Regions from separate parts of the Sediminibacillus dalangtanensis genome, predicted to be linked through region 3. Evidence: riboswitches for the same ligand, from Rfam matches in the RefSeq annotation. Region 3 holds a riboswitch; each other region holds the start of a gene.
What was found. Region 3 has a riboswitch for S-adenosylmethionine ahead of ERJ70_RS13580 (methionine ABC transporter ATP-binding protein). Riboswitches for the same ligand answer to the same signal wherever they lie in the genome.
Positions count from the first base shown of each region.

Region 1: it holds a riboswitch for S-adenosylmethionine, as region 3 does, so the genes downstream of both, ERJ70_RS01105 (iron-containing alcohol dehydrogenase family protein) here and ERJ70_RS13580 (methionine ABC transporter ATP-binding protein) in region 3, are expected to answer to the same signal.
Region 2: it holds a riboswitch for S-adenosylmethionine, as region 3 does, so the genes downstream of both, ERJ70_RS17820 (PLP-dependent aspartate aminotransferase family protein) here and ERJ70_RS13580 (methionine ABC transporter ATP-binding protein) in region 3, are expected to answer to the same signal.

Region 1 covers NZ_CP046956.1:192,163-202,310, forward strand. The annotation lists gene ERJ70_RS01090 (ABC transporter permease) at 1-794, shown strand, start outside; gene ERJ70_RS01095 (DUF4064 domain-containing protein) at 822-1,235, shown strand; gene ERJ70_RS01100 (carbon-nitrogen family hydrolase) at 1,296-2,090, opposite strand; gene ERJ70_RS01105 (iron-containing alcohol dehydrogenase family protein) at 2,122-3,210, opposite strand; SAM riboswitch class I at 3,303-3,404, opposite strand; gene ERJ70_RS01110 (family 43 glycosylhydrolase) at 3,636-4,796, shown strand; gene ERJ70_RS01115 (arabinan endo-1,5-alpha-L-arabinosidase) at 4,812-5,882, shown strand; gene ERJ70_RS01120 (ABC transporter substrate-binding protein) at 6,137-7,474, shown strand; gene arfA (arabinosylfuranosidase ArfA) at 7,812-9,305, shown strand; gene ERJ70_RS01130 (carbohydrate ABC transporter permease) at 9,376-10,148, shown strand, end outside.
Region 2 covers NZ_CP046956.1:3,633,970-3,644,117, reverse strand. The annotation lists gene ERJ70_RS17825 (TIGR01777 family oxidoreductase) at 1-452, shown strand, start outside; gene ERJ70_RS17820 (PLP-dependent aspartate aminotransferase family protein) at 1,369-3,135, opposite strand; SAM riboswitch class I at 3,274-3,384, opposite strand; gene ERJ70_RS17815 (hypothetical protein) at 3,551-4,390, opposite strand; gene ERJ70_RS17810 (hypothetical protein) at 4,387-5,493, opposite strand; gene ERJ70_RS17805 (anti-sigma factor family protein) at 5,490-5,930, opposite strand; gene ERJ70_RS17800 (RNA polymerase sigma factor) at 5,931-6,494, opposite strand; gene ERJ70_RS17795 (CAP domain-containing protein) at 6,661-7,503, opposite strand; gene ERJ70_RS17790 (DUF3231 family protein) at 7,902-8,408, opposite strand; gene rarD (EamA family transporter RarD) at 8,586-9,503, opposite strand; gene cls (cardiolipin synthase) at 9,806-10,148, shown strand, end outside.
Region 3 covers NZ_CP046956.1:2,698,739-2,708,886, reverse strand. The annotation lists gene ERJ70_RS13615 (acyl-CoA dehydrogenase FadE) at 1-1,619, shown strand, start outside; gene ERJ70_RS13610 (arsenate reductase family protein) at 2,487-2,843, shown strand; gene gcvH (glycine cleavage system protein GcvH) at 2,977-3,360, shown strand; gene ERJ70_RS13600 (toprim domain-containing protein) at 3,546-3,893, shown strand; gene ERJ70_RS13595 (thioredoxin family protein) at 3,965-4,270, shown strand; gene ERJ70_RS13590 (hypothetical protein) at 4,821-5,147, shown strand; gene ERJ70_RS13585 (TlpA family protein disulfide reductase) at 5,144-5,560, opposite strand; SAM riboswitch class I at 5,730-5,843, shown strand; gene ERJ70_RS13580 (methionine ABC transporter ATP-binding protein) at 5,960-6,985, shown strand; gene ERJ70_RS13575 (methionine ABC transporter permease) at 6,975-7,643, shown strand; gene ERJ70_RS13570 (MetQ/NlpA family ABC transporter substrate-binding protein) at 7,739-8,596, shown strand; gene ERJ70_RS13565 (YuzK family famiily protein) at 8,840-8,980, shown strand; gene sufC (Fe-S cluster assembly ATPase SufC) at 9,235-10,020, shown strand; gene sufD (Fe-S cluster assembly protein SufD) at 10,038-10,148, shown strand, end outside.

The DNA.
Region 1 (10,148 bases), 1.6 Mb from region 3:
ATGGTGATGACTGGCGGCAGCAGTTGGAGCAGGAAAATGCCGAAATTGCCGAGGGAAGCAGTGAGGAGGATGTCGCCAATCATTGGGGGATACAGGAAAACAACTATTATCTGGACAATGACATTAAACCTTTAGAGTACGATGCGTGGCAGTTTGTGGTGGAAAATGTGATGTTGTCCGCTCTGTTGAGTCTATTCACCATCATTGTAGCAGCAGGCATCATTGCCCACGAGTTTCGGTGGGGAACGGTCAAACTTTTGTTGATCCGGCCGGTTGCCCGGACAAAAATCTTGTTTGCTAAATATGCATCTGTTTTGTTGTTTGCCTTTACATCGCTTGTGTTTTTGCTTGTGTTTTCCTGGATTACCGGGGCGGTATTTTTTGGGGTCAATGGTGCCAACCCTTTGCTGGTGATCCAAAACCAAGGTGATTATACGCAAATAGCTGCTTGGGCAGAGATGGGCCGATCTTATGGATTGCAATTGATCAATCTGGTGATGATGGCCACTTTTGCATTTATGATTTCCTCGATTTTCCGAAACAGCGGCTTGGCGATTGGGTTTGCGATTTTCCTGATGATGGCCGGGAACTCGATCATAGGCTTTTTCATGCAATACGATTGGGCCAAATATATTTTGTTTGCAAACACAAACTTGGAGCAGTATTTTAGAGGAACACCGTTGATTGAAGGCATGACGTTGTCATTTTCGATCGGTGTTCTGATCGTTTACTATGTTATTTTCATGGTCCTGTCCTGGTTGTTTTTCACAAAACGGGACGTAGCGGGACACTAAAGAATTCAAAAAGAGGAGGAATTGGAAATGAAACGAACGGCAGAAATTGTACTTGGGGTTATCGGGGCTATCCTGTATGCTCTTTTCACGTTTTTCGGGATAACGCTAATGACGTTGAAAAATAACGATGATTTTGTACAGGAAATGGAAAATATGTTTGCAGAACAGGGTATGGAGAATATGGGAAGCATCTCTGAAATGATTTCCGGCGGTAGCTGGTACTTGATCATTATTTCGCTGCTGGCCATTATTCTGGGAATTGTAGCCATCGTATTGTTGAAAGGCAATAAAAAGCCAAAAACAGCAGGAATCATGTTGATTATCACCGCTGTTTTGTCTTTCGTCTTGTTTATGGGAATGAGTCTGATTCCGGCAGTGTTGTACTTAATTGCTGGTATTATGGCCTTGGTAAGGAAGCCTAAAACAACGATAACGGCCTAAATAATGATATTATCACAAAGCCTGGATGCTATCCAGGCTTTATTTCTGCTTGAGATTCACTTATTTCAGTTTGTATAAGTCAGTCCGACGGTCGCTGTATATCGGAATGGTCGCTCTGATTTTCTCTACTTCCTCCAAATCAATGGTTCCCGTCAAAATCGTCTCCTCCAGCCCTGCTTCTGCAAGAACTTCTCCCCATGGGCCGATAATCATGGAATTTCCGCCAAACTCGTTATTAGGATCAGAACCGGAGCGGTTGCAGGCAACCACAAAGCATTGGTTTTCGATAGCCCTGCTGATCAGGAGAGCCCGCCAATGATCAATGCGCTGTTTCGGCCATTCAGCGACGACATAGAGAACCTTTGTGTCATCCAGCATGTGCGTCCGGATCCATTCCGGAAAACGGATATCATAGCAAATAACCGCTGCACTCTTTTGGTTTTCCAATACAAAAGTTCCGTCGCTGTTTCCTTCTATTAAATATTTTTCCTCGTCCATCAATCGGAACAGATGCGCTTTGCTATATTGCTTGATAATATCCCCTGTCCGGGCAACTACTAGCAAGGTGTTGCTTGTCGCTTCGTCCACTCGATTGGCTACCGAGCCTGCTATCATATTAATGTCCAGTTCCTTTGCCAATCTGCTCAGAAATGCAATCGTCACATTGGCATCTTCATCAGCGATTTCATCGAGGCGTGTCAAGTCATATCCAGTTGTCCAAAGCTCCGGCAGCAGAATGGTATCTGGTGCTCTTTTCTCCACCGCTTCTCTAATTAGTTCTTCCGCATGCCGGAAATTGGTTTGCGGATCACCGAAAGCGATGTCCATTTGGATTAGTGCGTAGGTCTGCTTCATGAATGGTCCGGTCCCCTTTCCTTATTGCCGATTACGGAGCCGCATTCTCCAGCCACTGTTCCAGCTGTTGAATGCCGTCTGCCACCTGATGTGTTTCCGTTATATTCATCAAATGAATCGACTCTCCCGGCGCTGTCGCGGCAGCGGCAATCGTTTCTATTGCACCCTTCCGTTCCGGTTCAATGCCTAAATCGGACAAGCTTGTTGGCAGCCCCAGCTCCCGATAATGCGGAAGCAGTCTGTTGATTTCATCCGGTCGCCCTTCTAACGCTAATTGAACCAAAATACCATAGGCAACTTTGTCTCCGTGCAGAATCGAATGGGTTTCCGGCAAGTGGGTTAATCCATTGTGAATGGAATGGGCCCCTGAAATGCGTCCGTATTGATCCCCGAAACCTCCCACCATTCCTCCGGCCATAATGATGGTTTCAACCGTCCGTTTAAATGAATCAGTGACCGAACCGGCTTTGAGTGCCTTCAGTGCTTCCGTGCCTTCTGTAAGCAAAGTATCCCGACAAAGGCGGGCAGCCTGCAACGCGATTTCTAAGGGAATCGCTTTTGTCGGAAGATCGCGTGTTAGTACGTCAGCCTCATACCATTTGGCGATAGTATCCCCGATTCCTGCACGTAAAAAGGAAGATGGCGACTCGATCAGTATGTTCGGCTCCACGAGCACCATCCAGGTGCTTCGAGGAAAAACAATGTATTCTTCGAAGTTCCCCTCCTGGTCATAAAATACGCTAAGCGGTGTCCAGGCTGCACAGTTCGAGGCCAAGGTCGGGATCAAAATCACTGGCAGTCCTGTTTGATTTCCGGCTGCTTTTGCCAAATCCAGAACTTTCCCCCCGCCTACTCCGATAATGAACTCGGAATTTTCCTTAAGAGCTGTTTTGCCAATCCGGCCGGCTTCTTCATGGGTGCATTCATGATGATAAGATAGGTAGGTCAGCGGCACTCCGGGATCGACAAAGTGACGCTTCGCTGCTTCCCATGATTTCACGCCATGCAGCAGCAGCCCGCGGGAAAATCGTTGTTCCGCAATTTTTTTAGGAAGTAATTCCAATACCCCTTGATAACAATGATAGATGGCAGGAGCACCTTGCACTTGGATTGAACTCAATGTAAGCACCTCGCTTTCTATTAATATAACAATAATCCATCTCCATATAAAAACCTCTTCCACAAAAGGAAGAGGTTGCGTGCCGGCTCTTCCTCTTATCTTGCAGCAGTGCTGCAGGATTTAGCACCGTGTGAGTCTATTCACCGGTTGCCGGGCTTCGCAGGGCCATTCCCTCCACCTTCTCTTGATAAGAGTATAAGATTCTCTATAGATGCTTGCATTATCCCACCACGAGTACATCCTGTCAAGAAAGGCTGTTGTTCCTGCTCTATTGTAATGCCTGTAAAGTTCTAGCCAGAAGACTGTAAGAGTTGGCATCATTTCTACTTGTAATACGTAAGTACGTATAAATGTATATTAACTAAAATATCATAGTTGTACGTATGAATAACCGAGTGTATAATGGAAAAAGAAGGAGGGAGAAAATGAAAAATCCAACAGTGGAATCGTTTACAGTTGAAACGAAAACAGGAATGGAACCGGTTTTACCCGGAACAGTGAAATTGGAGATGGAAGGAGGAGTAACCGGGGATTTTTGTGTACAGTGGGAGACGATAACTGAAGAAATGTATTCCACCCCAGGATGGCATACCATTCACGGAAAAATAGTTGAGTCATCGTTTGTCAACCCATTGATTGAACAACGAGCAGACCCTTATATACTTAAACATACAGATGGCTACTATTATTTTACCGGTTCCTATCCGCTTTATGATCGGATTGTTTTAAGAAGAGCAAAGACAATCGAAGGGCTTCGGACTGCGGAAGAAACAGTAATCTGGAGAAAACATGAAAGTGGGATAATGTCAGAGCATATTTGGGCTCCGGAAATACATTTCATTGATGGAAAATGGTATATGTATTTTGCAGCCGGTGATCAAGAGGATATATGGGCGATTCGTCCGTACGTTCTAGAGTGTTCAGACGCCAATCCATTAGAAGGTGAATGGGTCGAAAAAGGAGCAATAAACACCGATTTCCAAAGCTTTTCACTCGATGCTACAACTTTTGAGCATCACGGAGACCGCTATCTTGTTTGGGCGCAAAAGGTAAACAATGATACCATTTCCAACCTCTATATTGCGAAGATGAAAAATCCCTGGACTATCGTGGGACCGCAAGTCTTACTGGCCACACCGGAATTTGAATGGGAGCAACAAGGGTTTCATGTAAACGAAGGCCCTGCGTTTCTTGAACGGAATGGGAAAGTATTTATTGCCTATTCAGCAAGCGCTACAGATGACCGCTATGCGATGGGACTGCTTTCAGCAGAATCGGACAGTGACCTTCTTAAGAAAGAATCTTGGTATAAAGAAAAAGAGCCTGTTTTTCAATCATCAGAGGTAACCGGGGAATATGGACCAGGTCACAACAGTTTCGTTGTAGATGATAAGGGGATTGACTTCATTGTCTATCATGCTCGTCCATACAAGCACATCACTGGGAATCCTCTATATGACCATAATCGCCATGCAAGAGTACAACAGTTGTTTTGGGAAAAGGACGGGAAGCCTTATTTTGGGATTCCTGGCCAAAAAGTGACGTTGCCTACTGACACTGTGCAGGCCAGGCTTTACGTGAGATAAAAAGCAGGAGGTTACATGGTGAAAAAAAGAATCGTTTTATTCATGATGGCTTTGTTTGTTCTCGCGGCGTTTTCCTATGGAGTTGAAGATCAGAGCGATGGACAGGTTGTGGTGGCAAATGGAAAGCCGCCCGTTGGTAAAGTGCCGATGTCAGGAGATATTGGGGATTACGTCGAAGGGGTGGTCGATGACCCTGTTCATGATCCGGCTTTATTTAAAGATAACGGCACCTATTATGTCGCTTCCACGGGTATCGCCAGAACCCCGGACGACCCGGGCGGTATATATTTGCGAAAGTCGAACGGAACTATAGGCGGCCCCTGGGAAGCTATCGGAGAAGTACCAGCACCCGATTGGGTGCAGTCGTATGGAGTAAGTCATTTATGGGCACCTGACGTTGTGAAAAAGGGGAATACCTTTTATTTATATTATGCTGTTTCCACTTTTGGTACGAATCGTTCTGCAATAGGTGTTGCCACAACACGTACTCCTGAAGATCCTGAAAGCTGGATAGACAAGGGGCCGGTACTGACTTCTACTCCGGGGCAGGAGCAGTATAACGCGATTGACCCCATGGTATTTCATGACAACGGAAAGTGGTGGTTGGTGTTCGGTTCCCATTTCAGCGGTATCCATTTGCAAGAGTTGCAGAATATGACAACGCCGACAGGACCAGTATATACACTGGCAAGCAGAGCATCAACAACTGAACATAATGCCATTGAGGCACCAACTATTTTCAAAAAGGGCGATTACTATTACTTGGTTACCTCCTGGGATCGTTGCTGTGCAGGACTTAGCAGTACATACAAAATTGCTGTCGGACGATCCGAGTCGATTACAGGGCCATACGTTGATCAAAATGGTGTCCCTTTGATAGAAGGAGGAGGAGAAGTGATCCTGGGAAATCTGGACAACCAAATCGGTCCGGGCGGCCAGGACTTTCTGAAAGACAGAGGTATTGATTATATGGTTCATCATTACTATGACGGAAATGCTGGAGGAATTATCCGTATGCAGATATGGGGAGTTTCCTGGCGTGATGGATGGCCATATTTAGAAAAGAAGCCTTCGAAAAGCTCTTGAGAGAAAATTATACGTATAAGTTACCCAGAATATCGACCAAACTTATTGACGAGTTATTGGAAAGGTGCTAATATTCAGATAAACGAAGAATACTTGATGGAGTTGGGTGCCTCTGAAAGCTTGTAATAAAAGTAAAATGTATGCGTTATCATATTGTTCATACAAGTTAAGTCATTGGTAACGCAGCCAGTCATTTCAGCGATTTTTTATGTGTAGAAATGTAAGCGATTTAAAAAGGGGAAGGGGATAAAAAAATGGAAAAAAAGACTTTGTTATCCATCATTATTGGACTGATTGTTCTTTTACTCGCCGCGTGCGGTGGGGGAGGGGAAGAGGCCTCTGGAGAAGCGGAAGAGACAGAAGTGATAGGTGGTGATTTGGAAGGTGCTACAGAGTTGACCTATTGGACGTTTGTCGGTCAGCACGTTGACTTATTTAGGGATGCTGCGGAAAGATGGAATGAAGAAAATCCGGATAGGCCAATCAAACTTGTGGCAGAAACGTATCCTTATGACCAGATGCATAACAATCTTCTTCTTTCGCTACAATCAGGAAAGGGTGCTCCGGATATTGCAGACATTGAATTAGGACGTTACGCGAACTATATGCAGGGAGAACCGCAGCTTGAACCAATGAATGAGTATATTGAGCCTGTACTGGATCAAGCAGTTACTTCACGTTTTGAATTGTATGCGAAGGATGGAAACTACTATGGTGTTCCCACACATGTGGGCGCTACGGTGATGTATTACAATACAGAAATCATGGAGGAAGCCGGGGTAGATATTGATTCGATTAAAACGTGGGACGATTATGTCGAAGCAGGAAAAAAAGTAACGGAAAATACAGATGCTGTTATGTGGAATGTTGGTACAACTGATTTTCTGATGGATTTTTGGCCAATTGTTTCGCAGAGAAATTCCGATTTTTTCAATGAAAATGGAGACGTAACGATTGATAACGAGGTCAATACAGAGACGCTGCAATTTTTGCATGATGTAATCTATAAGGAAAAAATTGCGGAAATAACACCGGGTGGAATGAACCAGTCTGAAGAATTTTATGGATACATGAACGATGGTGGTGCTGCGTCAATTCTTGCTCCTATTTGGTATATGGGAAGATTTATTGACAGCATGCCTGATTTGAAAGGTAAGATAGCAATCCGTCCAATGCCTGCCTGGGAAGAAGGCGGCAACCGTTCCGCAGGAATGGGTGGAACAGGTACAGTAGTTACCAACCAGTCAGAGGACCCGGACCTGGCCAAGGAATTTTTAGCATACGCGAAGCTCTCGGAAGAAGGCAGTGAAAAGTTGTGGACAGTGCTTGGTTTTGATCCTCCGCGCTGGGACGTTTGGGAAAGTGAAGTAGTACGCGAAGACAACAAGTACTATGATTACTTTGGTGATAATATTTTTGATGTCCTTCTGGATGTCCGCGATGAAATTAACACATTGAATATTACAGAAAAAACGCCGGATGTTGCTACAGAATATAACAGTAACACTGCGGAAAATGTGCTGCGACAGCAGTCGAAGAGTCCAGAGGAAGGTCTGAAGGATTTAGCAGAGTATGTAAGGCAGCAACAATAAAGTAAAGGCGTAAAAGGGAAGCATGGCAAAAAGGGCTCTGCTTCTCTTTTTTATTGGAAAGGTAAAACATTGACGAAAACCCTCACCTTTTATTTGAAAAGTAAAAAAACTGTTGATAAATTCAATCCATTTAGGTATACTTTATATAACTTATACGTACATATTATAAATAATAGTGATGTTTTTATTAGACGTTCGTATAATACGCAAACAAACTTCCTTTTTGCAGACACTATTGGAAGCGTATTCAGAACGAGGGATAATCATTTCATCACCCGCTCTATGGATAAGATCAGTTAAAGGAGTGAGTAAAGTGGCAGATAAATGGAAGGCAAGCATGATACTGGATAAAAGTTATCAAATCGCTAAGGTAGATAACCGGATTTATGGATCGTTCATTGAACATTTAGGACGTGCGGTTTACGGAGGAATCTATGAGCCTAGTCATCCGGAAGCAGATGAACAAGGATTTCGCCGGGATGTAATGGAATTAGTAAGGCAGCTACAAGTTCCCATTGTAAGATATCCAGGGGGAAATATGGTATCCGCCTATAATTGGGAAGATGGTGTGGGACCTAGAAAAGAACGCCCGCGGAGATTGGAGTTAGCTTGGAGAACGATTGAAACGAACGAAATGGGGACCAATGAATTTGCTGATTGGGCTGCAAAGGTAAATGCCGAAGTAATGATGGCGGTTAATCTCGGTACTCGCGGGGTAGATGCAGCAAGGAATTTAATTGAATACACAAATCATCCTGGCGGTACGTATTGGAGCGAATTAAGAAAGCAACATGGTTATAAAGAGCCACATAACATCAAAACCTGGTGTTTAGGAAACGAAATGGACGGTCCGTGGCAGGTCGGCCAAAAAACACCTTATGAATATGGAAGAATTGCACAAGAAACCGGAAAGGCAATGAAACTAGTCGATCCGACCATTGAATTAGTAGCATGTGGAAGCTCCAATTCAAGCATGCCTACGTTCCCTGAGTATGAAGCGACTACCCTGGATCTCGCTTATGAACAAATAGACTACATTTCTTTACATCAGTACTATGGAAACAGATCAAACGATACGGCAAACTATTTGGCCAAAAATCTGGATATGGACAACTTTATCAAAACGGTGATCTCAACTTGTGATTATATAAAAGCAAAGCATCGAAGCAAGAAAACAATCAACTTAAGCTTCGATGAGTGGAATGTCTGGTACCATTCCAACGAGGCGGACAATTTGATTGAGCCTTGGTCTGTAGCTCCTCCCCAGTTGGAAGACATCTATAACTTCGAGGATGCATTATTAGTGGGCAGCATGCTGATCACTTTCTTACAACATGCAGACCGTGTCAAAATGGCGTGCCTTGCACAACTGGTAAATGTAATCGCTCCAATCATGACGGAGAACAATGGACGTGCGTGGAAGCAGACGATATTTTATCCATATTACCATGCCTCTGTGTACGGCAGAGGGATTTCTTTGAAGCCAATACTGAACAGTCCTAAATATGACAGTGCGGATTTTACGGACATACCATATGTGGATAGTGCTGCTGTGCTGAATGAAAAAGAGGACGAGGTAACGATTTTCATGGTAAATAAGCATTTGCATGATTCCATTGTGTTAACTGCGGATCTTCGAAGTTTCGAAGGGTTTGCCTTAAAAGAACACATTGTACTGGAAAATGATGATTTGAAGGCTGTAAACACAAAAGAACGGGAGGAAGTAAAACCGCACAACAAGGGAAAATCTGTTTTACGCGAAGGAATTCTGGAGGCTGACTTACCGAAGACATCCTGGAATGTGATTCGGTTGGCCAAAAAGAAAGTATGATTGTATGCCGAACGAGTTCGGATCGAACAGACCATATTTAGAATAAAACGATGAATAGGGAGGGGTTCTGATGTCTTCTATTTCTTCTGCTGATACAAAAACGGAGACACGTACTAGAAGAGAGCCAAATAAATTATTGCGATTTTTGAACTCGAAAAAAGTTGTTCCATACATTTTTGTAAGCCCTTTTATCCTAACGTTCCTTGTGCTTACACTTTATCCTGCTATTCAGGGAATAATCATGAGTTTTCAAAGTGTATTGCCAGGACAGGTGGAGTTTATTGGGATGCAAAATTATACACGGATATTTAACGATACGTTCTTTACGGCTCTTTCCAATACAACAATATTTGTCGTATTGACAGTGTTGATCCTGACGATTCTGCCGATGCTGTTGGCCGTTTTACTGGATTCCAAGTATGTTAAATTGAAAACTTTATTCCGTGCTTCATTATTTGTTCCGGCTCTTACTTCTACTATTGTAGGCGGTATGATTTTCCGGTTGATGTTTGGCGAACAGGACACAGCAGTTGCTAACCAAATACTCAACTTTGTTGGAGGAGATTCCGTCAACTGGAGATTTACAGCTTGGGCAGGGATGTTTCTAATGGTAGTGCTTGCTTCCTGGCGCTGGATAGGAGTCAACATTTTATATTTCCTGGCCGCACTGCAAAATATATCTGATGAATTGTACGAAGCGGCCGATATTGATGGCGCATCTGCTTTTCAGAAGCTGCGGTTTATCACCATTCCCCATTTGAAGCCTATCATCATTTTTGTCAGCACGATTACGATTATCAATGGATTCAGGATGTTCGAGGAAAGCTTTGTTTTTTGGGAAGC
Region 2 (10,148 bases), 940 kb from region 3:
TCCGAACTGCTATCGTTTTAGGGCCAGGGGGAGGGGTGATGACTCCTTATTTAAATCTGGTGAAATTTGGTCTCGGCGGTGTCCAGGGATCTGGAAAGCAAAAATTCAGCTGGATCCATGTGGAAGATCTGTTTCAAATTGTCCTGTTTTTGCAAGGAAGGGATGACTTGAGCGGTGTCTTTAATTGTGCAGCCCCCAACCCCGTCAGCAATCGGGAGCTGATGAAGCGATTAAGAACGGAAATGAATGCCCCGATAGGTTTGCCAGCACCGAAATGGATGCTGGAAATGGGAGCGGTATTGATCCGGACGGAAACGGAACTCGTGTTAAAAAGTCGCTGGGTAATTCCAGAACGTTTGGAACAGGAAGGTTTTCAGTTCAGATTCGATACGCTTGATAAGACGATAAAAGATATTCTTCAGCAGAACAAACGTGTTGGAATGCCGGGTTAAAATAGGTAACAAAAGCGGAATTTCTAGTGAAAGAGGGAGGGATAATCTTGGCAGAAATAGTTTTATTGTTTGTCATGGCAATCGCCGGCGGAATCATAGCTCTGTTCGGCTTTTTTGGTATGATTGGCAGAAAAATTTCTGAACCAAAAAAGGAACTGTAGCAAAGGGTTGAACAGCTGGAAGAAGAGGTACGGGAGCTGAAAAACAAATATTAGCTGTAATTGTTTCTATTAACCAATGGATAATCGAGACATAAATCTATAACCTTGGAAGCATGGGATGAAAATGGGATGGTGTAGGAAGGCAGTGAAGAATTTCTTATTGTTTTCTGAGGTGAAAAACATCGTCCAGCGTTGCATGAATGAACGCTGGACGATATTTTTATTGTTAACATGAGGAATTCGTATTGAAAAGGTGAAATAGAGTGTACAGTAAGTACCTAATGAGTCTTTACACTTTTGTTATATTAATCTAACTTTCTATGATATGTTGGTTATTTTATATGGAGGAAAATTAATGTTGCATATTAGGGTTCATGAAGATGCTACAAATTAATCAAATCCCTAGAGAACTTAAGATATCAAGTCCTACCGTAAAAAAATACCTGAAGGGGATATTAGAAGGAGTAAATTCACCTTGTCAAAAAAAGACGAGTACAGTGATCTTCTACTTTGAAAATGTCTTCATTAAAGTTAAAGCATGAGATCTTTGCTAAAGATCTATTTTAAGATAAAGCTTTCTAGTAAAACCTTAATTTGTTATTTAATACAAAGGTAAAAAATAATAAATTCATTATAAACCGGTTGCCCCATATCTGATACCTCTAATATTCCAATATACAAAAGCCGCTTGGATGATTCCAAGCGGCTTTTAAATGAGGGGAGTCCTTTTATTTTTCGTACTGGTACATGCTATATCAAGCGTGGACAGGCTGTTGTCTCGTATCTCCGCTTCTCAGTCTTACCGCTTCCTGATATGGGCAAAGACTTTCGACAACGGTAATCCCTTGCACGCGCGCCTGGTCGGTGACATCCAGGCTGGTTTCCTGAGAATCGAGCCATAGTATCTTTGTTTCAATCGGGCTTTCGTTTGCCAGTATGGCCTCAGCCGCCAGCGTGTCCTGTGTATAAAGCACATCGATTTCATCCTCGATCGCTGACAGGCTAGCCACTGGTGTCTCACTAAGGATCGGCTCACTTCCATTATGAACCGGAATGATTTTATAGCCGAGATTTTGCAACTTTGCTGCTGTCTGATACACCGGCAGATCAGCGTCGGGTTCTATTCCAAGTACGGCAATGGTCTTTTGCCGCAGTCCGTTTGTCCGGTCGAATGGTGAGTGAAGCGCCCACTGGATTGCCTTTTCGTTCGTAACCGTTACGGTAGGTTGTGTTCCGGTAGCTTTGGCGATTGCCTGGTCGAGATCCCGGATCAAGTCCTCTGCCGTTTCAATACCGATCGACAGACGAATCAATTCTTCCGTTACACCACTTTCTTTCAGTCCATCTGCATCCAGTTGCTGGTGGGTTGTAGAAGCAGGGTGGATGATCAGCGACTTGGCATCCCCGACATTGGCAACATGCGACCAAAGGGTAATGTTGTCGATTAGCTGTCGTCCGGCATCACGACCGCCTTTGATGCCGAAAGTAATAATCGAGCCGGCTTTTCCGTTTAAATATTTTTCTGCGAGCTGATGGGAAGGATGGTTTTCCAATCCCGGGTACGCAACCCATTCCACAGCTGGATGATCGCTTAAGTAAGCGGCGACCTGTTGAGCGTTTTGGTTATGTTTTTCGATACGGAGGTGCAACGTTTCCAAGCCTTGCAAAAGCAAAAATGCATTTTGCGGGCTTAGGCAGGCACCAATATCGCGTAACAGCTGTACACGTAACTTCGTAGCAAAGGCTGCCGGTGCAGTGTCGATCGCATAACGAATGCCATGATAGCTTTCATCGGGATTGATGAACTCAGGGAATTTTTCGTTGTTCCAGTTAAAACGCCCGCCATCGACGACTACACCCCCGATTGTTGTACCGTGTCCACCGATCCACTTGGTCGCGGAGTGGACGACGATGTCCGCACCCCAGGCGATTGGTTTGGTTAAGTATGGAGTGGCGAAGGTATTATCGATAATGAATGGAATATCCTGCTCATGAGCAATTGCAGCGATTGTTTCCACATCGAGTACATTCAGGCTGGGATTGGTAATGATTTCTCCGAAGACAGCTTTGGTTTTGTCCGTAATAGCTGCGCGGACTTTTTCCGGATCAGATGCATCAACAAAGGTGACATTGATTCCATAGCGAGGGAGCGTTTTGACGAACAGGTTATAGGTGCCGCCGTACAAATTGCTGTCGGCTACAATTTCGTCACCGCTCCCGGCAAGGTTCAGGATCGACAGGGTAATGGCAGCCATGCCGGACGAAGTGGCCACCGCTGCGACGCCGTCTTCTAAAAGAGCGATTCGTTGTTCAAATGCATCGACAGTCGGGTTCATGATTCTCGAATAAATGTTGCCTGGTTCGGCTAGGGCAAAAAGGTTTTGCGCATGCTCGGTATCGCGGAATACATAAGAAGTTGTTTGATAAATCGGGACAGCCCGGGACCCTGTAGCCGGATCTGGTGTCTGTCCTCCGTGAAGCAGTTGTGTTTCGGTACCTTGTAAATGAAATGGGTTTGTCATTTTAATTCCTCCTAAGTGTGATAATGCTAGGGAAAAATTGTACCTAAGGCCGTGGAAGCAGGTAATGAAATGTTGTGTTGGAAAGAGGGGAATAGAAAAGCCCCCTTCCTAAGAAGAGGGCGTATATCCGGAGTCCTCCTCTTATCTGTCAGATCATGGACCTGTAGGAATTGGCACCTTTTCAAGCATCATTGCCTGAAGGTTGCCGGGCATCATCGGGCCTAGTCCCTCCGCCGCTCTGGATAAGAGTCTCATTATTCAATTTGTTGGAAATTTCAATCTTTTAAAGAATTATAAATCACCCTATCGATCGAGTCAACCCCATTAAGAAAATTTTTTGAAATGGGGGACAGTCCCTTCCATCGCATTACGATGGAAGGGACTGTCCCCCCAATGCTCTACCAGGGTAAAGAATTTATTTGGTGTGCAGTTGGTTGGCTGCTTCGATGTCGAGCTGGTGAGTGCCTTTTCCGAATGTATCTGTTTGGTCACTGTCTTTCTCTTGCCATATATTGTCTGCCTGTAGTTGAACATCGGCCGAATCCGTATTAGTCAGATACACCTGATCAACCTCTTTTAGTGACCAGTCACTTTTGATTGTAGCCAGGTTCAGATGGGCTTCATCCAACCAGGACCGGACTTCGGTTTCCATGTTGCCGGGAATGGAAACAGTCGCAGTAAACCGGCTTACATCGTAGCCGAATCGGCTGGTTGGAGCCTCAAGCATTTCAATATATAAAGTATCACCAATCTGATGGAAAGAGGCGATTTCCTCCGGCTTGATATCCTTCTGGTTCATCGTGTTTGAATGGAAGGTGCCAAATATATGGACATCCCCTGTGTTATTCGTCTCCAGCGACGTTCCCTCGGCTGATTCCAAAACGATTTTTTTCACTTTTTCATCGATCTGTTTTTCGATCGGCGGCAATGTTGCTTCGACATCTTCTGCCTGAACAGTAGTTTTTATTTTGTCCAGCACTCCCGTTGAGGCGCCAATAAATAGAATAAGGGCAATCCCGCCAAGACAGGTAATAAAAATAATCGATAAAAAATCATATTTTACTACTGGCTGTTCCTGTTGGGACAAGTAGACGTAAAGGATGATTTCCACTCCTAAAACAACAAGGATAAGTGGAAACCAGGCCAGCAAAACCGTAGTTGCATCCCATTCGAGAAATTGAGAGAGCATGATGACCATTCCCAGTAAAACGAGTGCTGCACCCATCGAGATAGATCCTACCCGCCATTTCTTCATTGTTCATTTCCTCCCTTTTTCGGTTTCGACCCGATAATCAATCGGATTCCTCCGGCTATCAGCAACAGGCAAACGACCGATACTTGAAAATATTGGTGGTAGTAGTACCAAAGGTCGATTTGAAAGGCGTTACGTACCTGTTCAGCGATGACTGGCAGCAGGATTGAATCGGCAATGTAGAAAAGACCAAGCGCTAAAAGGGCAATGCCCAGCCATTTTTGATGGTTGGCCAAATACTTGACAATCGGTATGTCCTGAAGGTCTCCCTGTTCCGCTTTGTTTGTATGCTGCAAGGCATCGAAAAAGCTGAAAAACCAGATGATCGGTATCAAAAATAAAAAGATGGAGAGACGCAGAACGTCCAGCACATAGATAGACAGCAGGAATGCGGCCATTAACTGCAGGCCTCTTCGTTGTAATCCTAAATACATATGGCCTGCCCCTGGGAAAATCGCCAAAATAGTGGCTAGCATTTTGCTTTTCTTACCCTCTTCCCGATACTGATCCAGATCTTCGATAATGGTACGGTCTTCCAATGTTTCTCCGTTCTGTTTCTTATTCAATAGCTGAATCGCGTCAAAGAAGCTGTATATCCAAATAATCGGCATGGCCAGCAGAAAAATTAAAAAGCCTCCCTGATGGCTGACAAAGGCAACAAAGAAAATCATAGACGCTACTCCGAAAAACCCGGCCAAAAACGTTAGTCCTCTCTGGTTCAAGCCGAGCTGAAAATGGCCGACCCCAGGAATGAAAGACAGTAAAATCGTCGTGAATCGTTCATTGTAATTCTCGGGTTGGGAAACAATCGCACTCGGAGACGGAACAGTAGTGTCGGCCGACTGACCGGAAGTCTGTACTTTGCTGCGCATCAATAGGGTAATAATCATGTCGATGACATTTACTGCCCAAATCAAAAATGCGCCAAGGAGTGTCAAAGGAATGAACCCATTAAACGCAGAGATGAAATAAGCAAATGTTCCAAAGCCTATTGTGCCGAAGAAAAGTAACGGATAGAGCACCCCTTTACGTTTTTGACCAAGATACATATGGCCAAAGCCGGGAATAAGCGCTAAAAAGAAAGCAAGTACAGATGATTTATTCATTGATTTTCCTCCTTCATTAGTTGCGTCAGCCAGCTGTCCGTTTTTTGCATGAGGCTGTCTGTCATGGACGGCCGGCTATTTAGACTCGTTTGATCGGTTATATGCAAAACGCCCTGGAAGATGCCGCTTGCCATTAATACAATAGTTAGTCCAGCTGCCAATAAATAATGGCTTATGGTTTTTACTTCCTTGGATGTGGAGGATGCTTTTTTCTGTCTGTCCTTTTTGGGCAGTACTTGTTGAACGTTTATTTTGTCGATGGTTGCTTCGGTAAACGAATCGGCTAGATGCCCTGGTGTTTCCCATTGTTCAAGTAATGCAAGGTAATGGTCAAAACAGTGTTGGCAAGTCTCCAAATGAGCTTCGACTTGCTGTTGTTTCTGGTCATCGATTGTTTCGTCTATGTAGTGCCACAATTCCTCTTCAACATGAATCATTTAAAAATCATCCTCCTTCCAATGGGCTTTCATCCATTTTCGCGCTCGATACAGCCGTACTTCAATTGTCTTTTCGGCCAAATCGAGCTGATTAGCGATTTCGGCATAGGACATGCCTTCTAAATAATAGCAGCGGACAGCAAACTGCAGTTTTTCCGGAAGCTGATCGATTTGCTCTCTGATACGTTGTCTTCTTTCTCGCAGCAATACCTGTTCCTCCGCACTGTCAACCTGGCCATGGTGATATTCTTGACAGGGGCCATTGAAATCTTCCTTCATGCGCTGCTGTTTCCGACGGGAGTCGATCGCTTTATGGAAAGCTATCCGACCAAGCCAGGTTTTAAAACCTTGATGCTGGTAAGAGGGGAGAGCATCTACCATCTTGATAAATGTCTCTTGGGCGGCATCTTCAGCTGCTTTTTCATCATGCAACACGCTCATTGTCACTTTGAATACATGGTGCTTATAACGCTCGATCAGCAGCCGTAGCGCCTGTTGATTGCCCGATTTAATTTTCTTGATAAGCAGTTCATCTTGAATGGATGCTCCCCCTCTCCTGACCATTTCACTTTATAGACGAACCAACCATGCCCAACCCCTACAAAAAAATAATAAATTTTTGGGGTCAGTCCCTCCCATCGTATTACGATGGGAGGGACTGACCCCAATTCAAAAGGGCTGCCCCATTCACCGGTGAATGGGGCAGCCCTTGTCCAAATCTACTTGTCTATTATTTACCGATGAACTGTTGTGTCCATACATTGCCATTTTCGACGTAGCCGACACCGATATGCGTGAAGTTGCCGTTAAGAATGTTTTCACGGTGGCCTTCACTGTTCATCCACGCGTTTACTACTTCTTCCGGAGTACGCTGTCCTTTGGCAATGTTTTCCCCTGCAGTGTTGTAAGAGATACCGAATTGCTTCATCATATCGAACGGAGAACCGTAAGTTGGGCTGTTATGGTCGAAGTAACCATTACGCGCCATATCTGCTGATTTTTCGCGTGCAACCTTGCTTAGTTCCGTATCGATTTCCAAAGGATCAAGACCTTGCTTGGCTCTTTCCTGGTTGGTCAATTCTACTACTTCCTGTTCAAATTGGCTAAGCTCTTGTCCTGCATTTTGCGTCTGTTCTTGCTTGGACTCTTCAGCTGTAGCTTCGTTGTTGTTTTGTTGAGGTGCTTGAGCTTGTTCAGCTTGCTCGTTACTTGGAGCCTCTGCTTGCTGCTTTTGGTCTGCAGATTCCTGTTCTTTTTGTTCTGCAGGCTGTTCATTTGTCTGCTCTTGCTGTTTGGGCTCTTCAGCTTTTTGTGGCTGTGCTTGTTCTTGTTTTGCCGGAGCTTGCTGCTGCTTCTGGTTCCACTTGTAATTGCTGAAATATTTATCTATCATACTTTGAATATCTTCTTGTGAAAGCTTGCCATTGTAGCTATTTACAGAGTAATAGACTTGGTAGGACTTTCCTTGTTGGTTGTCTGCGTTATTTGCATGCGCATCTACTGAAGAAGAAAAAGCTCCTCCAAAGAGTAATGCTGCTGAAATTCCTGTTACCATAGTTACTTTCTTGAACATTTCCTTACACTCTCCTCTTCGTTTTGTTTTACTGTTCCATCATAGCATGGCTTTTTTGTAATATTTGAGGAGCTATTTACCATTTACAAACGGGCGAGGCTTGTTCTTTTGTATGTAATTCCTGTTATCCTGATTTCTGTCCCTGTGATCATACCAAATTTGCCGGATCAGTCGTCAGGCAAAATTGTATTGGGCAATCGACGTTTTCTACGTAAAAAAGCTGTCAAATTGGTTAAATTTACATAGAAAACCGCATTGACAGCCTCCAAAATTGGCAGTTTATATTACAAATAGCCCTGCACTTGTAAAGATATTGTTACCTTGTAAACAAAGCGAGATAAAAAATGGGGACAGTCCCTATCATCGTGTAACGATGGAAGGGACTGTCCCCGAGATGCTTATTCAAAGTTTTGGTTATGGATCGGTGGCGGAATGAGCCAGCCTTTTTCTTTATTCAACCGCAGAAGCCGGGCGCCGAATTGTGCTTTGCTCATATGGATCTGTCCATACATCATGGCGATATCTTCCCTGATGCATTGGGCGATGATTTGACTGCAAGCAACCAGTCCCTGCCCAATATCCCGGGAAATAGCCGCACTGATTTCCGGATCATTGAACCTTGCGCCGGAAGGAATTTGTTCTAAAGCAGCTTTGGCCCGCTCCGGTGGCGATGGAGGAAGAGCAATTCCGTTATTTTTCAACAGCTCTTCAAGTTCTTCGTTTTCCTGTTTCATCGTCCGGATCATGTCTTCAATCAACTTTTTCAAGTCCCGGTCGCCGGTATGGTTCGCCATGGTTTGATAACCGGCGATCAAGCCCTTGCTGCCGGCAAGACTGCTCCAAATTCCGAATACTTCACCATAATGCATCGGTTGGTTTTTTGGATTTCCACTTAAAATACCCATTTTTTCACTCCTTGCTGTATAATCATGCAAGGATATAGTTTGCGAATAGCAGGAAAACTATTCTGGACAATTCCACTTTTGGCAGACGAAGCAACCATTATTTATGAAAAAACGGGTTCCCTTTCCGCGTTTTGAAGGGTAAAAGGAACCGGTTTAGGGAAATCCTGATACGGAGTCCTAATAACTACGTGAGAACCTCGACTCTAAATGATGAAACCATTTGGTGCGGGAGACAGTATATATAGCAAGAGCTGCCCAAATGCATGTGAAAGAGACTAGGTGTGCATGAGTAAAGGTTTCACCATACAGAAATACACCGATAAACAGCATCAGCGTGGGGGCGAAGTATTGCAGGAACCCAACCATCGAAAGAGGGATTCGCTGTGCTCCGCTTGCAAACAACAACAATGGAACAGCTGTCGCTATACCGCTTAAAACCAGCAGGGCGGTGGTGGAAGTGAAAACCTCGGGAGCCGTCCCCGCAACAGTTTGCCGGCTGACTAAGTAAATCAAGGCAATCGGCATGACAATCATTGTTTCAATCGCCAGTCCGAACATCGCGCTGATAGCGACCGTTTTTTTCAACAAGCCGTATAAGCCGAAGGATAGGGCCAGTAGAATCGAAACCCATGGAAAAACGCCGAAGCTGATGGTTAAGTTAACGACACCAGCTGCCGCCAGTAAAAAGGAAACCAGCTGCCATTTCGTCAGTTTTTCTTTGAGAACAGCCATTCCGAGAATAATGCTGATCAACGGATTAATATAATAACCGAGACTTGCCTGTACAACATGGTCGCTGTTGACAGCCCAGATGAATACCAGCCAATTGATGCTGATGACAATCGAGGCAAGTGTAATTCCAATCAGTCGTTGTCGATCACGGAGAATTTGCCTGCATTCCCGGATGAACGGTTTCCATTTTTTTAAAAAGAACAATAACAAGGCCATGAAGACAAAGGACCAAACAATCCGGTGGGCAAGAATTTCGCCAGCAGGGACATTTTGCACGAGTTTCCAATAAATCGGCAGAAAACCCCATAAAATATAAGCAGCGGCCGTATAAAGGACACCTGCTTTGAATTCGTTATTTTCCATTGCGTCAACCTCTTTTTCTTTAAATTTCTATTGGTTCTTTCCGATATACTTAGGTATAGAGAAACAGAAGCAAAGTGAATAGAGTAAGTTTAGAATCCCTGAGCCAAAAAATCAATTATTTAAGATTGGTTAGCATTCTTTCGGGAGGAACACAGCTTTGCAAAGAAATAGTTTTTGGAAAAATACGGAGAGAAGAGTATAATTACACTGCTAACGCCCTTATCGACTGGCAAATCGCTTCATTCACAACGTGTTTTCTACATAATGGCGGAGGGGGGGGGAGAAACATGATGATCGATATCATGATCATATTACCTTATATAATAGGGTCGATTTTGGTTTTCAACATATTGCTGGCACTGGCTATTGTCTTTTTAGAAAGAAGGGATGCCTCCTCTACTTGGGCGTGGCTGATGGTGCTGTTATTTATACCGATCGCCGGATTCATTCTTTATTTAATCTTTGGCCGCAAACTGAGTAACAAGAAAATCTTCACGTGGGATACCAAAAGCAGACTTGGCGTCAAAACTGCCGTCCAGGCACAAATGCGGGCTTTGGAAGAGGGGAGCTTTCAATTTAAGGATGAGAGTCTTCTTCCTTATAAGGACTTATTTTACTTACATTTACGCAATGATGATGCCATCC
Region 3 (10,148 bases):
TGGAAAACCATGAATTTGAACATTCCGTTCAATTATTGAAGCAGGCAGGAGAATTAGGTCTGCTTGGAGTAGATGTTCCAGAAGAGTATGGTGGATTGGGGCTGGATAAAATCAGTTCTTCTCTGATCACTGAAAAGTTTTCCAAGGCAGGCGGATTTTCGGTTACACACGGAGCGCATGTCGGAATTGGATCTCTTCCAATCGTCTTTTTTGGAAATGAAGAGCAAAAGCAAAAGTATCTGCCTCTTTTGGCAACCGGGGAAAAACTCGCTGCATATGCATTGACTGAACCGGGATCAGGTTCGGATGCCCTTGGAGCCAAAACAACAGCAAAATTAAACGATGCTGGAACCCATTATTTGCTGAATGGCGAAAAACAGTGGATCACCAACTCAGCCTTTGCTGACGTATTCATTGTGTATGCCAAGGTTGATGGAGAGAAATTCACAGCTTTTATTGTAGAAAGAGACTTTCCAGGGGTTTCGACAGGTGCTGAAGAAAAGAAAATGGGTATTAAAAGTTCTTCCACAAGAACGGTTATTCTGGAAGATGCCCAAGTTCCGGTAGAAAACGTACTCGGTGAAATCGGTCGTGGACATGTGATCGCTTTTAATATATTAAATGTCGGGCGTTATAAGTTGGCCATCGGAGGTGTCGGCGGCTCGAAAATCGGTATCGAATTGTCTGCCAAGTATGCCAATGAACGCAAACAATTCAATACACCAATCTCACGATTCTCTTTGATCCAGGAAAAACTGGCTACCATGGCTGCTAAAACATATGCCAACGAGAGTGCGGTGTATCGTACAGTCGGTTTGTTTGAACAACGGATGAGCAATTTGAGCAGCGAGGAACTCAATGATGGCAAGGCAGTTGCTGCTGCTATTGCCGAGTATCAGGTGGAATGCTCGTTGAATAAAGTGTCTGCGACAGAATTGATGGACTTTGTTGCGGATGAGGCGGTCCAAATCCATGGCGGTTATGGATTCATGCAGGAATACGAAGTGGAACGAATGTATCGGGATTCTCGTATCCAGCGAATTTTCGAAGGGACGAATGAAATCAATCGGCTCCTAGTTCCCGGTTCTCTCCTGAAAAAGGCGATGAAGGGCGAATTGCCGTTGCTGCAAAAAGCCGAGGCCTTACAGGAAGAATTGATGATGCTGATGCCGGAAGAAGTAGGTTCGGAGCCATTGGAACAGGAAAAATATCTGTTGAAAAACGCAAAAAAAATCGGTTTGCTGGCCGCTGGTCTTGCTGCCCAGAAATATGGGAAGAAGTTAGAACAGGAGCAGGAAATCCTTGCTAATATAGCAGATATAGTCAATGAGGTTTATAACATGGAAGCGGCTGTATTGCGTACAGAAAAAGCAATAAACAAATCTGGATTGGAAGAAAGCTCGCTCAAGCTTCTTTATACCCAGGTATATGTACAGGAAGCGTTTAATCGCGTAGAAGCCGATGCTAAGGAAACATTGATTGCAAGCGAAGAAGGCGATACATTGAGAATGATGCTGTCCGCGATGCGTAAGCTGACGAGACATGATCCGATTAATATCATTGCCAAGAAGCGGGGAATTGCCAACCGGATCATCGAAGAAGAAAAATATGTCGTCTGATCACTAATCTCTTTCTAAAAAGGGCAGCCTCAGTCAAATGACTGTAGCCGCCCTTTTTAAGTGTATAGGAAATGATAAATTTAACTGTTTGTGGATCATTATTGGCTGAAACAGCCACGTCCAGCTCCAGCGCCTACCCCCTCGAGGTCTTAAGCCCACCCTCGGTGTGGCAAAAAGCGCCACGCCGAGGCTGTTCTTAAGCTTGTCGGGGGTGAGCAAGGCGCTTGCGCTTTTGTTCGTGGTGGAATAACATTGCCACCGGACTTGGTAAGCAAAGGTACCATTCATAAAGAATATAAACTACGCAGTAACTTCCTTTGTAGTCCGTGTGCCTTTGTATAGTAGTGGTGTAGTCCAGCGCTACGGAAATACCTTACGCTTTCCGCGGGCGGCTGGTGAGCTTCCTCGAGCTGACGCTCTGCGGGATCTCACCGAGGCCTTTCCTCCCGCAGGAGTCTTCGGGTATTTCCTTCGCTGGGACTTTCTCTTGAATTACTTGGGACTGCATGTAGCTAGAAAAACAAGCAAAAAGTCCAAGAGAAGAAGAAAAGACGGAACCCCAACTGTTTTCTTTACCAAGTTAGCTGAAGCCGTGCCCGCGGAAAGCGAAGTATGCTACCGAAGCGTTGGTTACCATTCTTTTTGAATAGGCAATGAAACTTCCAATCACGGTTACTGCGCAGTTTCTGTCTACTACGACGATAATTCAGTAACGAAGCGAAACAAAACACGCAACTTAATTTTCGAAATCACCCAATTTTTATTCCCTCTCAAGCAGACTGCCGTCAAACATGCTTGTTGACAGATTTGCATGAAATATAACAGCAAGATATGATAATATAGGAAGAAATTGAAGGGGGTGCTGCCATGTCATTGAAGTTTTACTGGTATCCAAACTGTGGAACATGCAAAAAAGCAAAAAAATGGCTGGACGACAACGAAGTCGATTATCAGGAAATACATATTGTGGAACAAACGCCATCCAAAAATGAATTGAAAAGTCTCGTGCGAAAAAGCGGACAGCCTGCGAAAAAATTCTTCAATACAAGTGGGAAAAAGTATCGAGAATTAGGCTTGAAGGATAAATTGAAAGAAGCAGATGAAGATCAAATGCTGGAATGGCTTGCTTCGGATGGAATGTTGATAAAGCGGCCAATTTTAGAATCCGAACAGAAAGCAACAGTCGGTTTTAAACCGGAAGTTTATGAAGAAACGTGGAAATAATCTATTGAAGCAAACCACTGGAATTTGCCTTGGGGAGCTACTATATTAGATGAAGGATGTTCGCTTTTTAGATAGTTGAAACAGGACAACAGGACAAGCTAAAGGAAGGAAACAAAAAAGTGGAGGTTTTAGGATGAGTTTACCAAAGGAATTACGTTACTCAGAAGAACATGAATGGGTCAAAGTGGAAGGGGAAAAAGTCCGGATCGGAATTACAGACCATGCACAATCCGAGTTAGGGGATATTGTCTTTGTCGAGCTACCGGAAGTTGGAGACACAATTGAAGCGGACGAACCATTTGGCAGTGTGGAATCCGTCAAGACGGTATCTGAGTTGTATGCTCCAATCAACGGTAAAGTAGTGGAAGTAAACGAAGATCTCGATGATAGCCCTGAATTTGTCAATGAATCTCCATATGAAAAAGCGTGGATGATCGTTGTGGAAACAGAGGACCTTTCACAGGTCGATGAACTGATGAATGCAGATCAATATCAGGAAATGATCGAAGAAGAATAAGCCTCTTCGTATTCGGAGCCTTCTTTTTTATGATATTGCCTATGCCATGCATCAAATAAGAAATAATCAATACAATGATTAAAGAGAGCGAACGCAATCCCTTGTTACCGTAAATGTGACAGGGGATTATTGTTAAGCAAGCTGGCCGCAGTTTTGAACTTACCGACTAAAAGCAGGTGAACGCTATGAATGATGCTGATAAAGTGATTATTGTGGAGGGGCGGACCGACAAGGTACAGATTCAGAAAGTAATCGATGAAAAAATCGAAATTATTTGCACCAACGGTACCTTGGGTGTCGAAAGGCTGGAAGAGCTGTTGATAGAATATGATTTGGATAATAAGGATGTCTTTATACTGGTGGATGAAGATAATGCAGGACATAAATTGCGAAAGCAATTGTCCATCGAACTTCCTCATGCAGAACATATCTATGTAGATAAAACCTTTAGGGAAGTGGCAGCTACTCCTGAGGCGGAATTAGCAGCAGCTCTATTGAGCAGAAGTATAGCGGTGAATCCACTTTATCTATAAGCGGCGAATAAGCCATTTGCAAAACGGAAGAGGGACGGAATCATATGTGGCAAATTAAGAATGAACGCGAATTGAAGGATTTTTCAAAAGGCTTTGTGTTTATTCATACACCTTTTTGCGGGACATGCAAAATGGCTGAGAAAATGCTATTAGTATTAGAACAAATAGAAGAGGTTTCACTTTTCCATGAAATGAATGCCTCTCTTTTTCCAGGTTTCATGCAATCGTATCAAGTAGAAAGTGTTCCCTGTCTGCTAATAGTGGAAAATGGCCGGGTGCAGGAAAAAGTCTACGCTTTTCAGTCATTGATACATATTCAAGAAAAGATGCAGAAATACAGAAATAAAAAGAGCCTAGGACAAAAGAATCGTAACTAAAATGAAAACCGAACGATTTCACCATTCGTTCGGTTTTTTTGATGAGCAAAAAGCCTACCCTTCTCATAAAAAAAGTGCAATTTTCCACTCCGGCAAGGTACTTCGCTTTCAGCGGGCACGGCTTCAGCTAACTTGGCAAAGGATACCGTTTTGTCTAGTTCTGCCTATTGCCGTTACGGATAGAAAGCAAAGCAGCCTGGAAACCAGGAGATTTTTCGTCTTCTTCACTGTTTAGATACCTATCAGCCAATAGAAGAATACGGTTCATTCTTGCCTTGATCATGAGGAAATCAGAGCACAAAAACGTAGCGAAGTATCTTGCCGTAGCGATTCGAAGCACGCATCAAACAACAGGATAAAAAGAGAATATCCAAATATAACCGAACGAATTTGATTGGTATTTAGGATTCGTTCGTTTTTTTGCTTTGGTGGCCATGCTTTTGTCACGGCCTCTTTATTGCACATGCTTACGCTCCAACCAATGTGCCTTTCCTATTTGCAGGAATTACATAGTGGATGGCGAACTACTGTTAAAAGGGAGGCGGTAGATTTGTCAGAACAACTTTTGGTTGAGTGGAAACGACGCCTGGAAAATCGCGATGATTTGTCGCATCTGTATGAGCGAAAGAACTTGGGCATAATTGTGACCGTGGAGGATTACTCTGCTTGGGTAGAAATTCATTCTGGTATGGTTGAACTACATGCTGAACCGCAAAGCTCGTCTGCTGTATCTTTACGACTGGACGTAAAGAAGGACATAGCGGAGAAACTGTTTAACGGAGAGCGGAAGTTGACTGCGTTTCCTGCTGACCTTGCCTCCTGGAAGGGAAGGTACAGGGACTGTTTGCTCTTTGAAACACTACTTTACTTACCTTAATCAAGTTGTCTGCCCAGTGCTTCGACGATGGACAAAAAAGGGGCTTTGTCACCAAACTTATCCGCAATATTGCCCTGCTTGTCAATGATGACAGTAGTGGGAACTCCTTGACAGCGGTACATATCGTAAACGTTTGTCCCTTCATCGGCCAAGGTGGGCTGCTGCAGAAAATTCTTATGAAATGCCTCTGCTTCATCCGGCGAACGCTCTCTCCCGGTCACATTTATAGTCAGCATTTCTACATCCTTTTTATTGATGGTTTTATATAGCTGTTCCTTTTTGGGTAAATCTGCTGCACAGTCAGGGCACCAGGATGCCCAGAAGGTAAGCACGATAACCTTGCCTAGATCTTTTTTCAGTTGATAGGTCTTGTCCGAATTCAATATCGGAAGCTCAAAAATCGGGGCTTTCATCCCACCACTCCTTACTTCTCTGTATGTTATTCTCATTCATCATCCTATCATACCTGAAATTGGAAAACGATTATTGCACTTCTTATTAATGAATTAGCTTGACACCCTACTGTCCTGATGCTAAAATCCTATTTAGCGCTTAAGGAACGACCTAATTAAATATAGCAATCTCTTATCAAGAGAGGTGGAGGGACTGGCCCTTTGAAGCCCGGCAACCGTTAACCAGTTTACTGGTTAAAATGGTGCCAATTCCTGCGAAGCAACGAGCTTTGGCAGATGAGAGAACGTGAAAGTAGTATTACTGCGTCTTTCTGTTCTCTTGTGAACGGAAAGGCGTTTTTTAATGCCCGCTAAAGATATATTAGGTAGTTCGGCAAGTACTGCTGAGGAGGAAGAAAGTTGATCACAATTAAAGGCTTGAAAAAAGTTTATCCGGCCAAGCATCAGGATGTCCTCGCTGTCGATAATCTCAACTTGGAAGTAAGCAAAGGTGAAATATTCGGAGTGATCGGCTACAGCGGTGCTGGTAAAAGCACCTTCATCCGACTGCTTAATCGGCTGGAAGATCCGACTGAAGGACAAATCTATATTGATGGGAAAGAAATTTCCGCAATGAGAAAGCAACAGCTGCGTAAATCACGCCAGGAAATAGGAATGATTTTTCAACATTTCAACTTACTCTGGTCCCGTACCGTTCGTGACAATATTGCTTTTCCTCTGGAAATAGCAGGTATTCCGAAGGGAAAAAGGAGAGCCAGGGTAGATGAACTGATAGAATTAGTCGGACTTAAAGGAAGAGAGGATGCCTATCCTTCCCAATTAAGCGGGGGGCAAAAACAGCGGGTCGGTATTGCCAGAGCGTTGGCCAATAATCCAAAGGTGCTGTTATGTGATGAAGCCACATCGGCGCTTGACCCGGATACGACAGATGCCATTTTGCGGTTGCTTGTGGATATTAATGAAAAATTAGGATTAACCATTATTTTGATTACACACGAGATGCATGTCATTCGCAAGATTTGCCACCGAGTCGCTGTGATGGAGTCTGGCAGAGTAGCAGAGCAAGGCGATGTGTTGGATGTTTTTCTGCATCCGCAACAGCCGGTAACCAAGCGGTTTGTGGAGCAGGTCATGGGGGACAAGGATCAAGAAGAGTCGCTCCATTTACTGGAAAATTATCAGAGCGGGAAAGTCGCCAGGCTTCATTTTGTTGGGGAAACAACCAATCAGGCGTTGATAAGCCAGGTGTCAAAGCAGTTTGATGTGGCTGTCAATATTCTTCAGGGTAAAATAACTCAAACACAAAAAGGGGCATATGGAACCTTGTTTGTCCATATGGATGGCTCTGACGAGGAGATAGCAAGAGCGATTGCCTTTATTAAAACTACCTCTGTTGAAGTGGAGGTGGATGCAGATGCTGAGTGAACTTTTTCCAAACGTGAAAATGGAGGATATTTGGACAGCGATCGGTGAAACATTCTATATGACATTGATATCTCTCGCAGGAACGGTCGTTCTGGGAATCTTGCTGGGACTTCTGTTATTTCTTACAGCCAAAGGTGGTTTGTGGCAGAATAAAATACTGAACTTCCTGGCTGCGGGACTAGTTAATATTTTTCGGGCAATTCCTTTTATTATTTTAATTTTATTGCTTTTCCCGTTCACGGATTTTCTTATCGGCACGATTCGTGGTCCGAAAGCGGCTTTGCCCGCATTGATTATCGGTTCTGCACCGTTCTATGCAAGGTTGGTGGAAATCGGCCTGAAGGAAGTAGATAAAGGTGTAGTGGAAGCTGCAAAAGCGATGGGAGCAAAAACGCACACGATCATTTTCAAGGTTCTGATTCCGGAATCAATACCTGCTCTGGTATCCGGGATTACCGTAACAGCAATTGCTTTAATCGGTTATACGGCTGTTGCCGGAGTGATTGGCGCCGGGGGACTTGGGGACTTTGCGTACTTTTACGGTTTTCAACGGCACGATTTTGACGTGGTGTTTGTCTGTACCGTATTAATCGTAATAATTGTATTTATTTTTCAATTTATCGGCGATTATATCGCAAATAAATTAGATAAAAGATAAGGCAATTTCCATTATACAGTTATCCTGTAGCGGAACGTAGCAATACCGCAGGTGGAAATGGTCAAAATTATAACCAAAAAAGGAGAAATGAACTCATGAAAAAGTACTTATTTTTGTTACTAACTGCTGCAATCCTTGCAGTGTTGGCTGCTTGCGGCAGCTCGGATGAAGGTGAATCGGGTGAAAGTACATCTGGTGAGGGAAGCGAAACAGCAGAAATCAAAGTAGGGGCATCCAGTACGCCTCACGCAGAAATATTGGAACAAGCAAAACCATTGCTGGAAGAGCAAGGTGTTACCCTTACGATTGAAGAATACCAGGACTATGTCTTACCTAACCAGGATTTAGAGGATGGCGAAATCGATGCCAACTATTTTCAGCATAAGCCATATTTGCAAGATCAGATTAACGAATTCGGATATGACTTTGTCAGCCTAGGCGGTGTTCATGTCGAGCCGATGGGTGTATACTCCAAGAACATCTCCAGCATCGATGAGATACCAGAAGGAACAGAAGTGATCATCAGCCGTTCTGTAGCCGACCATGGACGTATTCTCAGCCTGTTTGAAGCAAACGGCTTGATTAAACTGGATGAAAGTGTAGACAAAGTTAGTGCCACAACGGACGACATTGTGGAAAATCCAAAGAATTTGACTTTTTCACCGGACGTGGATGCTGCTACGCTACCTGAAATGTATGAGTCAGAAGAAGATACACTAGTTGCGATCAACACCAATTATGCATTAGAAGCGGGCTTAGTACCAACGGAAGATGCCATTTTTATGGAAGGCGAAGAGTCTCCATATGTCAATCAGGTAGTAGTCCGTTCAGAGGATAAAGATAATGAAGCACTAAATAAGCTGGTTGAAGTATTGCAATCAGAAGAAATCCAAAATTTCATCAGTGAGAATTATGATGGAGCGATTGTCCCAGCAGCTACTCCGGCAGATTGATTTTTCTGAAAACAGCCGGAATCAGCAGAAATCCCCAACATTATTGAAGTTGGATGATTTATGCCATGTATGGCGGAACATAGCAGTGCAGAAAAGTATTTTCCTGTTTATTTGCCGTTTTGGAAGGGTAATGAATCCGTGATACAATTTGATTGTTAGAAAATATAACAACACCGAAAGGAAGGATTCATTATCACAGACAGTGGTATAGGTCTGAATTATACCTCAGAGATGGAGAAGGCCATGCAGCAGAACCATGGAATTGGTTATGCGGAGTATGGAAGAAAGCTTGACAAGAGACTCGAGGTTGAAAAAGAAAGAGAAGACAGCTATCGGCAGAGCCGCCGTGTTGTCGCTGAAGTTGAACGGCAAGTCCATCGATAATATAACGGTGGAAACAAATAAAAATTAAGGCTAAATCCCCTGCTGCTTGTTTTTGGCGGCAGGGGATTTATGTTACATTATAGATAGAGCGATGGGCATAAATACGAGAAGTTAACGGTTGTTGGGCATTAGCTAATCGAAAATTTGAAAATGTTGATAATAGATTCGAAATGATATAAGATTGTAATGAGAATAAATTGAGAATGGATGTAAATCCATTCCAGCATTAATAAAGAGTAACTGGAGGTATTGTTATGGCAGGTTCAACATTGGAAATAAAGGATCTTCATGTATCGATTGAAGACCAGGAAATACTTAAGGGAGTTAATTTGACAATTAAGGGTGGCGAATTCCACGCTGTGATGGGTCCTAACGGAACTGGTAAATCAACGCTGGCTTCCGCTATAATGGGACATCCAAAATACGAAATCACCCAGGGGTCTGTTCTTCTCGATGGGGAAGACGTACTAGAAATGGAAGTCGATGAACGAGCTAAAGCTGGTTTGTTTTTGGCGATGCAATACCCAAGCGAAATCAGTGGTGTAACAAATTCTGATTTTCTTCGTTCTTCCATCAATGCGCGTCGTGAAGAAGGCGACGAAATTTCCTTGATGAAGTTTATCAAAGAGATGGACGAAGCAATGGATTACTTGGAAATGGATAAAAACATGGCGCAGCGTTATCTGAATGAAGGTTTTTCCGGCGGTGAGAAAAAACGTAATGAAATTCTTCAATTAATGATGATAAAACCGGAAATTGCAATCCTTGATGAAATCGACTCCGGTTTGGATATTGACGCTCTGAAGGTTGTTTCCAAAGGAATCAACAAACTTCGTGATGATAACTTCGGGTGTTTGATTATCACGCACTATCAAAGACTGCTGAACTACATCACACCGGATAAAGTTCACGTGATGATGCAGGGAAGAGTGGTTAAATCCGGCGGTCCTGAGCTTGCACAGCGTTTGGAAGCAGAAGGATATGAGTGGATTAAAGAAGAATTAGGCATTGAAGATGAAACTGTAGGGCAAGAAGCGTAACAGGAAGGAGGGGTACCATGACTGTAGAAACAAAACTGCCATACGATCAAGAATATATCAGCCAGTTTTCACAAAAGCATAAAGAACCGGAATGGATGAAGTCATTACGCCTTCAAGCATTGGAAAAA